2 regions of the Clostridium sp. CM039 genome follow, and region 2 is predicted to be linked to the other one. Evidence: a T-box and tRNA genes for the amino acid it is inferred to sense, from the RefSeq annotation. Region 2 holds a T-box; the other holds one or more tRNA genes.
The links. The T-box of region 2 lies ahead of ileS (isoleucine--tRNA ligase). A T-box ahead of a tRNA ligase gene usually reads a tRNA of that ligase, here a tRNA-Ile.
Positions count from the first base shown of each region.

Region 1: it has a tRNA-Ile gene. The T-box ahead of ileS (isoleucine--tRNA ligase) is inferred to sense a tRNA for this amino acid. The anticodon was not compared.

Region 1 is NZ_CM143649.1:2,947,538-2,953,392, reverse strand. Features, by position in the region: rRNA gene ACWJJ2_RS13685 (23S ribosomal RNA) at 1-1,921, shown strand, start outside; rRNA gene rrf (5S ribosomal RNA) at 2,112-2,228, shown strand; tRNA gene ACWJJ2_RS13675 (tRNA-Ile) at 2,237-2,313, shown strand; tRNA gene ACWJJ2_RS13670 (tRNA-Ala) at 2,319-2,394, shown strand; gene ACWJJ2_RS13665 (HDIG domain-containing metalloprotein) at 2,580-3,041, shown strand; gene ACWJJ2_RS13660 (transcription repressor NadR) at 3,216-3,731, shown strand; gene ACWJJ2_RS13655 (DUF362 domain-containing protein) at 3,757-4,920, shown strand; gene ACWJJ2_RS13650 (UPF0182 family protein) at 4,951-5,855, shown strand, end outside.
Region 2 is NZ_CM143649.1:2,750,669-2,756,523, reverse strand. Features, by position in the region: gene ACWJJ2_RS12765 (MBL fold metallo-hydrolase) at 1-73, opposite strand, end outside; gene ACWJJ2_RS12760 (type I glutamate--ammonia ligase) at 242-2,140, opposite strand; T-box leader at 2,705-2,923, shown strand; gene ileS (isoleucine--tRNA ligase) at 3,051-5,855, shown strand, end outside.

The DNA of each region.
Region 1 (5,855 bases), 200 kb from region 2:
TAGTCAAAAGGGAAACAGCCCAGACCATCAGCTAAGGTCCCAAAGTGTAAGTTAAGTGGAAAAGGATGTGGGATTTCTAAGACAACTAGGATGTTGGCTCAGAAGCAGCCACTCATTTAAAGAGTGCGTAATAGCTCACTAGTCAAGAGATCCTGCGCCGAAGATGTCCGGGGCTAAAACTTACCACCGAAGCTATGGGTGTACACAATTGTGTACGCGGTAGAGGAGCTTTCTGTACTGGCTGAAGTCATACCGTAAGGAGTGGTGGACGGTACAGAAGTGAGAATGTTGGCATGAGTAGCGAGAGTTAAGTGAGAATCTTAACGGTCGAAAACCTAAGGTTTCCTGAGGAAGGCTCGTCCTCTCAGGGTTAGTCGGGACCTAAGCCGAGGCCGAAAGGCGTAGGTGATGGACAATCGGTTGATATTCCGATACCACCAATGGACGTTATTAGAAATGGGATGACGCAGGAGGATAAGATGTGCACACTATTGGATGTGTGTCTAAGCATTTAGGCGGAGCAAGCAGGCAAATCCGTTTGCTCTTAACGCTGAGATGTGATGGGGAAGGGAATTTATTCCCGAAGTATCTGATTCCACGCTGCCAAGAAAAGTCTCTATCGAGGATATTGGTGCCCGTACCGCAAACCGACACAGGTAGGTGAGGAGAGAATCCTAAGACCATCGGAAGAATTGTTGTTAAGGAACTCGGCAAATTGACCCCGTAACTTCGGGAGAAGGGGTGCCTACGTAAGTAGGTCGCAGAGAATAGGCCCAAGCAACTGTTTAGCAAAAACACAGGTCTCTGCTAAAGCGAAAGCTGATGTATAGGGGCTGACGCCTGCCCGGTGCTGGAAGGTTAAGGGGATTACTTAGCGCAAGCGAAGGTATGAACTTAAGCCCCAGTAAACGGCGGCCGTAACTATAACGGTCCTAAGGTAGCGAAATTCCTTGTCGGGTAAGTTCCGACCCGCACGAATGGCGTAATGATTTGGGCACTGTCTCAACAACACATCCGGCGAAATTGTAGTGCAAGTGAAGATGCTTGCTACCCGCGATTGGACGGAAAGACCCCGTAGAGCTTTACTGTAGCTTAGCATTGAATTTCGGTATTGTCTGTACAGGATAGGTGGGAGACTGAGAAACATGGGCGTCAGCCTGTGTGGAGTCATCCTTGGGATACCACCCTGACAGTACTGAGGTTCTAACTGGAGGCCATGAATCTGGTCACAGGACATTGTTAGGTGGGCAGTTTGACTGGGGCGGTCGCCTCCAAAAAAGTAACGGAGGCGCCCAAAGGTTCCCTCAGCGCGGTTGGAAATCGCGCGAAGAGTGCAAAGGCAGAAGGGAGCCTGACTGCGACACTTACAAGTGGAGCAGGGACGAAAGTCGGGCTTAGTGATCCGGTGGTACCTCGTGGGAGGGCCATCGCTCAACGGATAAAAGCTACCTCGGGGATAACAGGCTGATCTCCCCCAAGAGTCCACATCGACGGGGAGGTTTGGCACCTCGATGTCGGCTCGTCGCATCCTGGGGCTGAAGTAGGTCCCAAGGGTTGGGCTGTTCGCCCATTAAAGCGGCACGCGAGCTGGGTTCAGAACGTCGTGAGACAGTTCGGTCCCTATCCGTCGCGGGCGTAGGAAATTTGAAGGGAGCTGTCCTTAGTACGAGAGGACCGGGATGGACAAACCTCTGGTGCACCAGTTGTCACGCCAGTGGCATCGCTGGGTAGCTATGTTTGGAAGGGATAAACGCTGAAAGCATCTAAGCGTGAAGCCCACCCTGAGATGAGATTTCCCATAACTCGCACGTAAGTGCGGTGTTAGTAAGACTCCTGGAAGACCACCAGGTTGATAGGTTAGAGGTGTAAGCATGGTAACATGTTCAGCTGACTAATACTAATAAGTCGAGGGCTTGACCTAAATATATAATTAAAAGTAATGCGATATACTTCTTTCGCAGAAATTATTTCTTTCGTAAGAAAGAAACTAAGCTTCTGACAAAGGAAGAAGATTAATTCACTGTGCAATTTTGAGAGAATATCTCATAAAGTATATTGACAAGTTAACAATAGCTTGGTATACTTTAATTGTAAGGTTAATGCCTTATAAATCTGGTGATTATGGCATGAAGGTAACACCCGTTCCCATACCGAACACGAAGGTTAAGCTTCAATGCGCCGATGGTACTGCAGGGGTGACCTTGTGGAAGAGTAGGTTGTCGCCAGGTCAATACATGGATCTTTAGCTCAGCTGGTTAGAGCTACCGGCTCATAACCGGTCGGTCCGGGGTTCGAGTCCCTGAAGGTCCACCATATGTGGGGATATAGCTCAGCTGGGAGAGCACCTGCCTTGCACGCAGGGGGTCAAGGGTTCGATTCCCTTTATCTCCACCAAAAAACAGTCCAAATATGGGCTGTTTTTTATTTCGTTAAAAATTAGTCCTTAACGACATTTCAAAAGGAAATGATTTAATTATAGATTTATTAGGTAAGATGTATTACAATATAAAAGCAATAATATGAAATATGAAAGGAACTTTATGATGTCACTATATAGAGTAAAGCAGTTTTACAGGTCAATGGTTTCGAAGATTAATGATGAAGATTTAGAGTTTCTTAAAATGCATTTAGAAACTTATGAATTACAATTATTAAACCAATTACCTACTTATGAGCAAAAACACTGTATAAATGTAGCTAGGGATGTAAAATTAACTTGTAATCAAAGAAAGTTAGAATCAAATGATTTGATAAAGGTTGCATTGCTTCATGATATAGGTAAAATATATAATAGTATGAATCCAATAGATAAAGCTATAATGGTTATAATTCACAAGGTGACAAATGGAAAAATTAGAACATATAAGAAAAATAAAAATGTTAATATTTATTATAATCATGGAGATATAGGATATAGTTTATTAAGGAAGTATGGTTACAACGATAGAATTTTATTTTTAGTGAAAAATCATCATAATAATAATAATATAACAGGTGATATAGAATTAGATTTATTAAAAGAATGTGATGATAGAAATTAAGAAACTAATATATAGTTTCTTTTTTTGATTTATCACAGTAAAAGTATATATTAGATAAATATACTTATAAAAAAGGATGCTTTTAATTTAAAATCATTTATATGTTATAAAGTATTTCTAATAATACATAAAGAGTGATAGAATATAATTAAATACAAATATTGGGAGGAAAGAATGGATTCAAAGGAAAGAAGAGGATATATTAAAAACAAATTATTTAAAGACAATATTACATGTAAAGGTAACTTTTTAGCAGAGAAACTAGGGGTTACAAGACAAGTTATAGTAAAAGATATTGCAATTATAAGGGCAGAAGGTGTAAATATAATTGCGACTTCAGAAGGTTATTTAATACCTAAAGAAGAAAGTAATTATGTAAGGCGGGTAATTGCAGTTTCACACACAAGAGACGATATATATAATGAGCTTGAATGCATTGTAAAATTTGGGGGTATAGTAGAGGATGTAACAGTAGAACACTCTTTATACGGTGAAATAAGAGCAATGCTCATGATAAAGACAATTATGGATATTGAGAAATTCACAAGAAAGTTTAAAGAATTTAGTGCCAAGCCATTATCCTCGTTAACTAAAGGAATACACTTACATACTATAAAAGCGGATAATGAAGAGATTATAGAGTGTATTATAAAAGAATTAAAAAATAAGAATTACTTAATTTGTGAGTAATTTAATTATTAAAGGAGAAAGTATTATGGAAAATGTTGCACTTTTAAAATGTACGGAATATGATGTCGATTTAGTAGAAAAAAAGTTGCGAGAGGGATTTGAATTATTGGGTGGACACCAATTTTTGAAACAATTAATACCAAAAAACAGTAAAGTACTTTTAAAGCCTAATATGTTAAGTGTTGAGAGTAAAGGATCGCCAGTAGTAACTCATTATGCTGTTTTTGAAGCAGTAATTAGAGTTATTAGGGAATATTCTAGTTACATTAGCTTTGGTGATTCGCCTGGCTTCGGAGATTCAAGAAAAGCAGCAGAAAAATCTGGTCTTATGGAGGTTGCTGATAAATACGGAGTTACTTTTGAGGATTTTAAAGAGTCAGTACATATTAAATTAGATAATTCTATTTTATGTAAATCTTGGAATATCTCTAAAGCTGCTTATGAGGCAGACGTTGTTATATCACTGCCAAAACTTAAAACACATGCTATGGCCTATTATACAGGAGCTGTAAAAAATCAATTTGGTTGTATACCAGGAACGCAAAAAGCAACTTGGCATACAAGAATGCCTGATGCAAATAATTTTTGCAAGATGCTTTTGGATTTGAATACGGCCGTTGGGACTAATTTTGCTATTTTAGACGGTATAATTGCTATGGAAGGTAATGGACCTAAAAGTGGACAGCCATATAAAATGAATACTTTAATTATGGGACAGAGCTTAACAGCTGTGGATTCCACTGCCGTTAGACTTATAGGTTACGATGATCCTTTGGATACACCTGTTTTAAAAGAAGCATATGATAGCAAATGGGGAGTAGTACTTTCAAAGGATATAAACATACTTGGTGAAGACTTAGAATCTATGAAAGCAAAAGATTTTAAACTATGTAGGAAGGGAGGTAACTTTTATTTTATAAACCCAGGGGTAACTAATTTTCTAAGAGAAATGATAGCACCAAACCCAACCCTAATTAAAGAAAAATGCATAGGGTGTGGAAGGTGTGCTGAGGTATGTCCAGAGAAGCCTGCGGCGATTGAGATGGTACTAAAAGGAGACATATTAAATCCTAAATGGAATATGCATGAATGTATTAGATGTTTTTGTTGTCAGGAATTATGCCCAGTTGGTGCAATTGAAACAAAATATTCAAAGTTAGCTAAATTACTAAAATTAGATAAGAGGTGATTTTTTACGAAAAGAAAAAAGACCGTAGCTATCATTATAGCAATAATAGTAATACTTTTAGCTTTCTTAGGTAACATAATTAATTTTGCTATAAACATACAGTGGTTTAAGGAAGTAGGATATTTATCAGTATATTTTACTAAATTAACATCAATTTTAAAGTTAATGATACCAGTGTTTATGGTGAGTTATATTGCAATATGGATGTATTATAAAACATTTAAAAGTAGTATTTTAAGATGGAAAAAGGTTGTTGAAGTGAATAAAAATAAAGAAAGATTAAAACGCAAAATTATTATATTTATAAATGTTATAATCTCTTTTATAGTTTCGATTACCTTTGCTTCTAACTATTGGTATACAATACTGCAGTTCGCGAATGCTACAAGTTTTAATACTGTAGACCCATTATTTAAAAAAGATATTTCATTTTTTATATTCAAACTTCCATTAATTGAATCACTATATCGAATGTTCATAACTTTGCTAGTAGTATTAGTAATTATTACTATAGTAATATACATTACATTAACTGCTAAGGATCATATATTACATTCCAATAAAGAAAATATATTTTCTAAACTTAAAAACTTTAAGAGTGGAATAACTAAATTTGCAGGAAGGCAGCTTTCCATAGTGTCTTCACTAATATTTATGCTGGTAGCTCTTGGATACTTAGTAAAAGCTTGGAATCTAGTATACTCGCCAAGAGGAATAGTATTTGGAGCAGGATATACAGATATACATGTAACCTTAAGGTTTTACCAAACAATAGCGGTGGTATCTTTAATTGCAGCCATAATTACATTTATAAGTATACTAAAATATAAAACAAAGCCTGTGATTATATCTGTTATTGTGGTTGTTGCATTAATTTTTGGGGAACATATAACAGCAAATCTAGTTCAAAAGTTTCAAGTTCAATCGAATGAAAA
Region 2 (5,855 bases):
GATCTGTTAAAAGCTTCACACCTTTTGAATCTTCCAAAAGAAAGCATGAATGACCTAACCAAGTTATTTTCATGTAAATTCTCCTTTTGTTAAATGGTTTCTCTTTGTTATGGTATGTGACTCCCACTTATAGAAGTGGGAGTCTTTCCTTCTGAAATGCCTTTAAAATTAATATATTGTGTAGTAAAAGAACATTTTATACGGTCATTTCATGACTCACAATATATAATTTTGATTTTTATTAAATATCTAATAAATTCTTTTTATAGTTAGAATAATAATGTCTAAGCTCTTCCATTTGTGCATCTAATTGTATTTGTAATGATGAAAGTTCTTCATAGTTTTCAAGTTTAGAGGCTTCTTTTATTTTAGTAAATAGGCTTTTCTTAGAATAAGTATCCTTCATAAGAGAATGTCTAAGGTCATTAATTTTTTGCCAATTTGCTAAATCTAAATCTAAAGCTTTTTCAGCAGTGTGAATCATTTCAGATTTTCGAATCTCTTCTGCATAATTATTTAATAACCTATTATTTATTTCAGTAACCCATCTACTGGTTATTGCCATTTTAAAGCTATTTATTATGCTAGTAGTAAATACATTGGAAGTCGTAAGAACCTTAAGCTTTTCAGGATATTCTTCTAATGTACGAACATTTTCATAAACAGTTTTTGGTGCTTTTCCAAAATATTTTGCGCGCTCTTCTTCTGTATAGAATTCGAATACATCTTCTTCACTTCTGTAAGCTCTATCTTTTTCTAAATAATCGCTGTCGTCTCCTGGTGCTTTAGATAATTCTTTCAAAAGGTCATCTTCAGATTTATTGTTTTCGATGGCATATACAATCCCATCGAGCATTGTCATATATAGGGTAGATAAAGCTAAATAGGCATTAGTATGTGGACATGGAGATCTAAGCTCAAATCTTGTAGCAAGTGGATTATCAAGGTCTCTTATTAAGGCTAAAAGTATAGATCTGTTTCTCGATGGAATATCTACACTGTGACCAAGTGAAGTTACTATGCAAATAGGAGCTTCAAAACCAACTTTTAATCTTCTTAAAGAATCATTTGTTGAAGAAACAAATGGATTTATTACTTCATAATTTTTAAGTACGCCCATCACGGAAGCATAACCTAAAGTGCTTAAAAAATGTTTTTTATTTGAATTGAATAAGTTAACTCTCTTTCCATTTTTTAATCTTACAGCGACTCCAACATGAATATGTTCACCGCTTCCAGCCACATCATGTACAGGTTTTGCTAAAAAATTAACATCTAGACCGTTAAGTCTGAAGGTTTCCTTTACTAAATTTCTGATAAATAGCTCATTATCTGCACATTGTAGAGCATTTGAAAACTTCCAATCTATTTCAAGTTGTTCCATAATATGTGTTAGAGTACCAGCTTCACCTATTTGAGCTTTTACCCCACCAACTTCTTTATGGCCCATTTCAGGTTCGAAACCATACTCTTCCATTAAAAGAAGTGTTTGCTCGAGAGCTGTTCGAACATTTCCTTTAGTTTTACTCCAATATTGCTCTTTTAGTACTTGCGAAGTAGATAGTTCTTCTATATCGGCCTTATCATTAGGTGTTTTTACCCAAAATTCTAACTCAGTAGCAGAAGTGAGCATTAGCTCATCAATATCTTTATATTCAAAATTAAAAGAAGTTAAAGATGATGGATTTTCTTTGAATAAATTAAGAAGGGTTGTTTTAAAACATTCAACGGATCTTTTTAAGATTGATCTTGAATCTACTGGGAGATTATCATGTAATAATATACATGGAATTTTTAATGTACCTATAGGTAATGTTGTTTCAGGGTCAATGTTTTCATAATTGTAGTCGACGTACCAATTACAGTCAAAATCTGCTAGCATGTCTAATTTAGCATTGTTTAGAGTTGCAATACCTGGCAATACTACAGATGAACCATCAGTTTGAATAGCACCGTCCGCGAAGCCACTAATATCATTTAAGAATATTTTCATTGGAATTCTCTCGTCAGTGTCATTACCTGATAAGTCAATACCAACTAGTGAGACGAATTTCACCTCAGGGTGAGCAAGTAAAGTTTCTTTAATTTCTTTTTCAGAATGCTTTTCTTTAGGAATTACATAAATTAATTTTTTCAAAATAATATTCCTCCTTTAAAGTATATAAATTGCTTAAAAGCCACTAAAGTGACTTGATTAACCTTTTTAGAAATAGAATCATGATCTTAGCAGAATACTTGAATTGCCTGTAACAAGGCTACCACATATAGAAGTAGAGAGCTTTTCTTAGAAATACAACAAAATTTTATTTGTAAATAAAATGATTTTATTATGAAAATGCAAGTATGTCAATAAGAAAACATCACAAAACACAATAAATTATAAATCAATGGCGCTGATTTGCAAGTTATTACAAATGAAAAATCATTTATAAATTCAAATCATAACAAAGTTTATTTTTAACTAGTATTATATCACATACATCTATGAAAAGGTGATATTTAAATAATCAAGGTGTTATTGAAGGTTTGTAGAATAGTATTACCAAAATATCAAGATATAGGATTTATAACACAAATTTTAAATTTTAGATATAGACCTCTTTTTTTTCATGGTAAATACAAGAGAATTTAAAAAGAAATTGACAATGAAAATTCATTATAATATAATGATAAGAAGTTCATAGTAATTATTGATTATGACTAATAAAAAGCTTTGATTAGGAAAAGTATTTAAGCAAGTAACTTACAGAGAATGGGGCAGGTTGAGAACCCATAGTGAAGGTTTAGAGAAAATCACCTAGGAGCTGAGAGCTGAATGTTTAGTAAGCTTATCCGTATTTCTGCGTTAAAGAATAAGGTATTATTGTACTTGAATTTATATGTATTATATAGGTGGTATAACGAATTTAACTTCGTCCTATTTAGGGTGGGGTTTTTTTATATTTAAAAATATTGTAGTACCACAGGTGATGATTTAACGATATTTCAGAAGGAAAGTTCCCCACATACAAATAGTAATTATTAAATAAAATAGGGAAAGGAGTTTTATTATGTATAAGAAAAATGATGCTTCAAAAAGTTTTATGGATATAGAAAAAGATGTGCTTAAGCTTTGGAAAGAAAAAGATATTATTCAAAAGAATTTTGATTTAAATGAGGAAGGAGAGTCCTTTACTTTTTATGATGGTCCACCAACGGCTAATGGAAAACCACATATCGGGCATGTTTTAACAAGAGTTATGAAGGATTTAATTCCAAGATATAAGGTAATGAAGGGATATAATGTTCTTAGAAAAGCTGGGTGGGATACCCACGGATTACCGGTAGAACTTGAAATAGAAAAAAAACTTGGAATTAATGGTAAGCCTGGAATAGAAACTTATGGTGTGGAAAAGTTTGTGAAAGAATGTAAGGACAGTGTTTTTAATTATGTAAATATGTGGGAAGAAATGTCGGATAGGGTAGGATACTGGGTAGATATGGAGAAGCCATATGTAACTTATCACAATGATTATATTGAATCGGTTTGGTGGGCATTAAAGCAAATGTGGGATAAGGATCTATTATACAAAGGTCATAAAGTAATGCCTTATTGTCCAAGATGTGGAACATCTTTATCATCTCATGAAGTGGCTCAAGGATATAAAGATGTAAAAGAAATGTCAGCATATGTGAAATTTAAAGTGAAGGGTGAAGAAAAATTTATACTTGTTTGGACTACAACTCCTTGGACACTTCCAAGTAATGTAGCACTTGCAGTAAACAAAAAATATGATTATGTTGAGGTAATTGAGGAAGGTGAGACTTTAATACTTTCGAGAGATTTATTAAGTAAACTCGTGGGAGAGTATGAGGTAGTACGTGAATTTAAAGGAGAAGCTCTAATAGGCCTTGAATATGAGCAAATGTTTAATTTCTATACTCCAAAAGAAAAAGCTTTCTATGTAGTACACGGAGATTTCGTAACACTCTCAGATGGTACAGGGATAGTCCATATTGCTCCGGCTTATGGTGAAGATGATAATTTGCTTGGTAAAAAATATGATTTACCACTTATTAATTTAGTTGATGTAGAAGGAAAATTTGTAGATTGCGTTGCTCCATGGAAGGGCATTTTTGTTAAAGAGGCTGATGCTAAAATATTAGAATACTTAAAAGAAAACAATATTTTATATAAAGCAGAGAAATTTGAACACTCATACCCACACTGTTGGAGATGTGATACACCACTTTTATATTATCCAAGAGAAAGTTGGTTTGTAAGAATGTCTTCAGTAAGGGACAAACTTATAGATAATAATAATAAAATTAATTGGATGCCAGATAACGTGCGAACAGGTAGAATGGGTAAATTCCTTGAAGGCGTTATAGATTGGAGTATAAGTAGATCTAGATATTGGGGGACTCCACTTCCAATTTGGGAATGTGAATGCGGTCATCGCGAACTTATTGGAAGTATAGCAGAACTTAATGAAAAGGGAATAGATGTGCCAGGAGGAATAGAGCTTCATAAACCATTTATAGATAAGGTAAATTTAAAATGTCCAAAATGTAGCAAATCTATGACTAGAGTAGAAGAAGTTATAGATTGTTGGTTTGACTCAGGATCAATGCCATTTGCGCAACATCACTATCCATTTGAAAATAAAGAAATATTTGAAGCTAATTTCCCAGCTCAATTTATTTCAGAAGCAGTAGATCAAACAAGAGGATGGTTCTATACGTTACTTGCGGTATCTACAGCTGTATTTGATACAAACCCATTTGAAAACTGTATTGTACTAGGGCATGTATTAGATAAAAACGGAATTAAAATGTCTAAGCATAAAGGGAATGTGCTAAGTCCATTTACAGTGCTAGAAAATCAAGGAGCAGATGCTCTAAGATGGTACTTTTATACTGCTAGTGCGCCATGGTTACCTTCAAGATTTTATGAAGGCGCGGTAATTGAAGCACAAAGGAAGTTCATAGGAACTCTTTGGAATGTATATTCATTCTATATTCTATATGCTGAAATAGATAATTTTGACCCAACTAAATATGATAGCTTTGAATCTGAGAATATTATGGACAAATGGATGATGTCAAAATTAAACACATTAGTTAAGAATATAGATGACCATTTGACAAATTATAGAATAACTCAAGGTGCTCTTGAACTCGAAGGTTTTGTAGATGAACTTTCTAATTGGTATGTAAGGCGCAATAGAGCAAGATACTGGGTAGAGTCACTTACAGATGATAAGATAGGCGCTTATATGACATTATATAGAGTTATCACAACTTTTGCCAAAATATCTGCTCCATTTATACCGTTTATAACAGAAGAGTTATATCAAAACTTAGTAGTTGCATTTGACAAAAGTGCACCAGAAAGTATTCACTTATGTGCATGGCCTGAATATAGAGAGGATCAAGTGGATAAAGTATTAGAAGAAGAAATGGATATGGCTTATAAGACTGTTAAATTAGGAAGAAGTGCACGAAATGCTGCTAATATAAAGAATAGACAGCCGCTTTCTAAAATGCTAGTTAGTTCTAAATCTCTTCCGGAATATTATGGAGATATAGTAAAAGAAGAACTTAATATTAAAGAAGTAGAGCTAGGAGCTGATATTTCTAAATATGTTAAATTTGAAATTAAACCAAATTTACCTGTGCTAGGTAAGCCATATGGTAAGCTAATACCAGGAATTAAGAAAGCAATAGGAGCTATGAACCAAATGGAGCTTGCTCAAACTATAAATAACGGGAGCATAGTTACTATAAATGTAGCGGGAACAGAAATAGAACTCAATAGCGAGAAATTACTTGTTACAATGCAAGGGCTTGAAGGCTATGCATTTGCTGGGGAA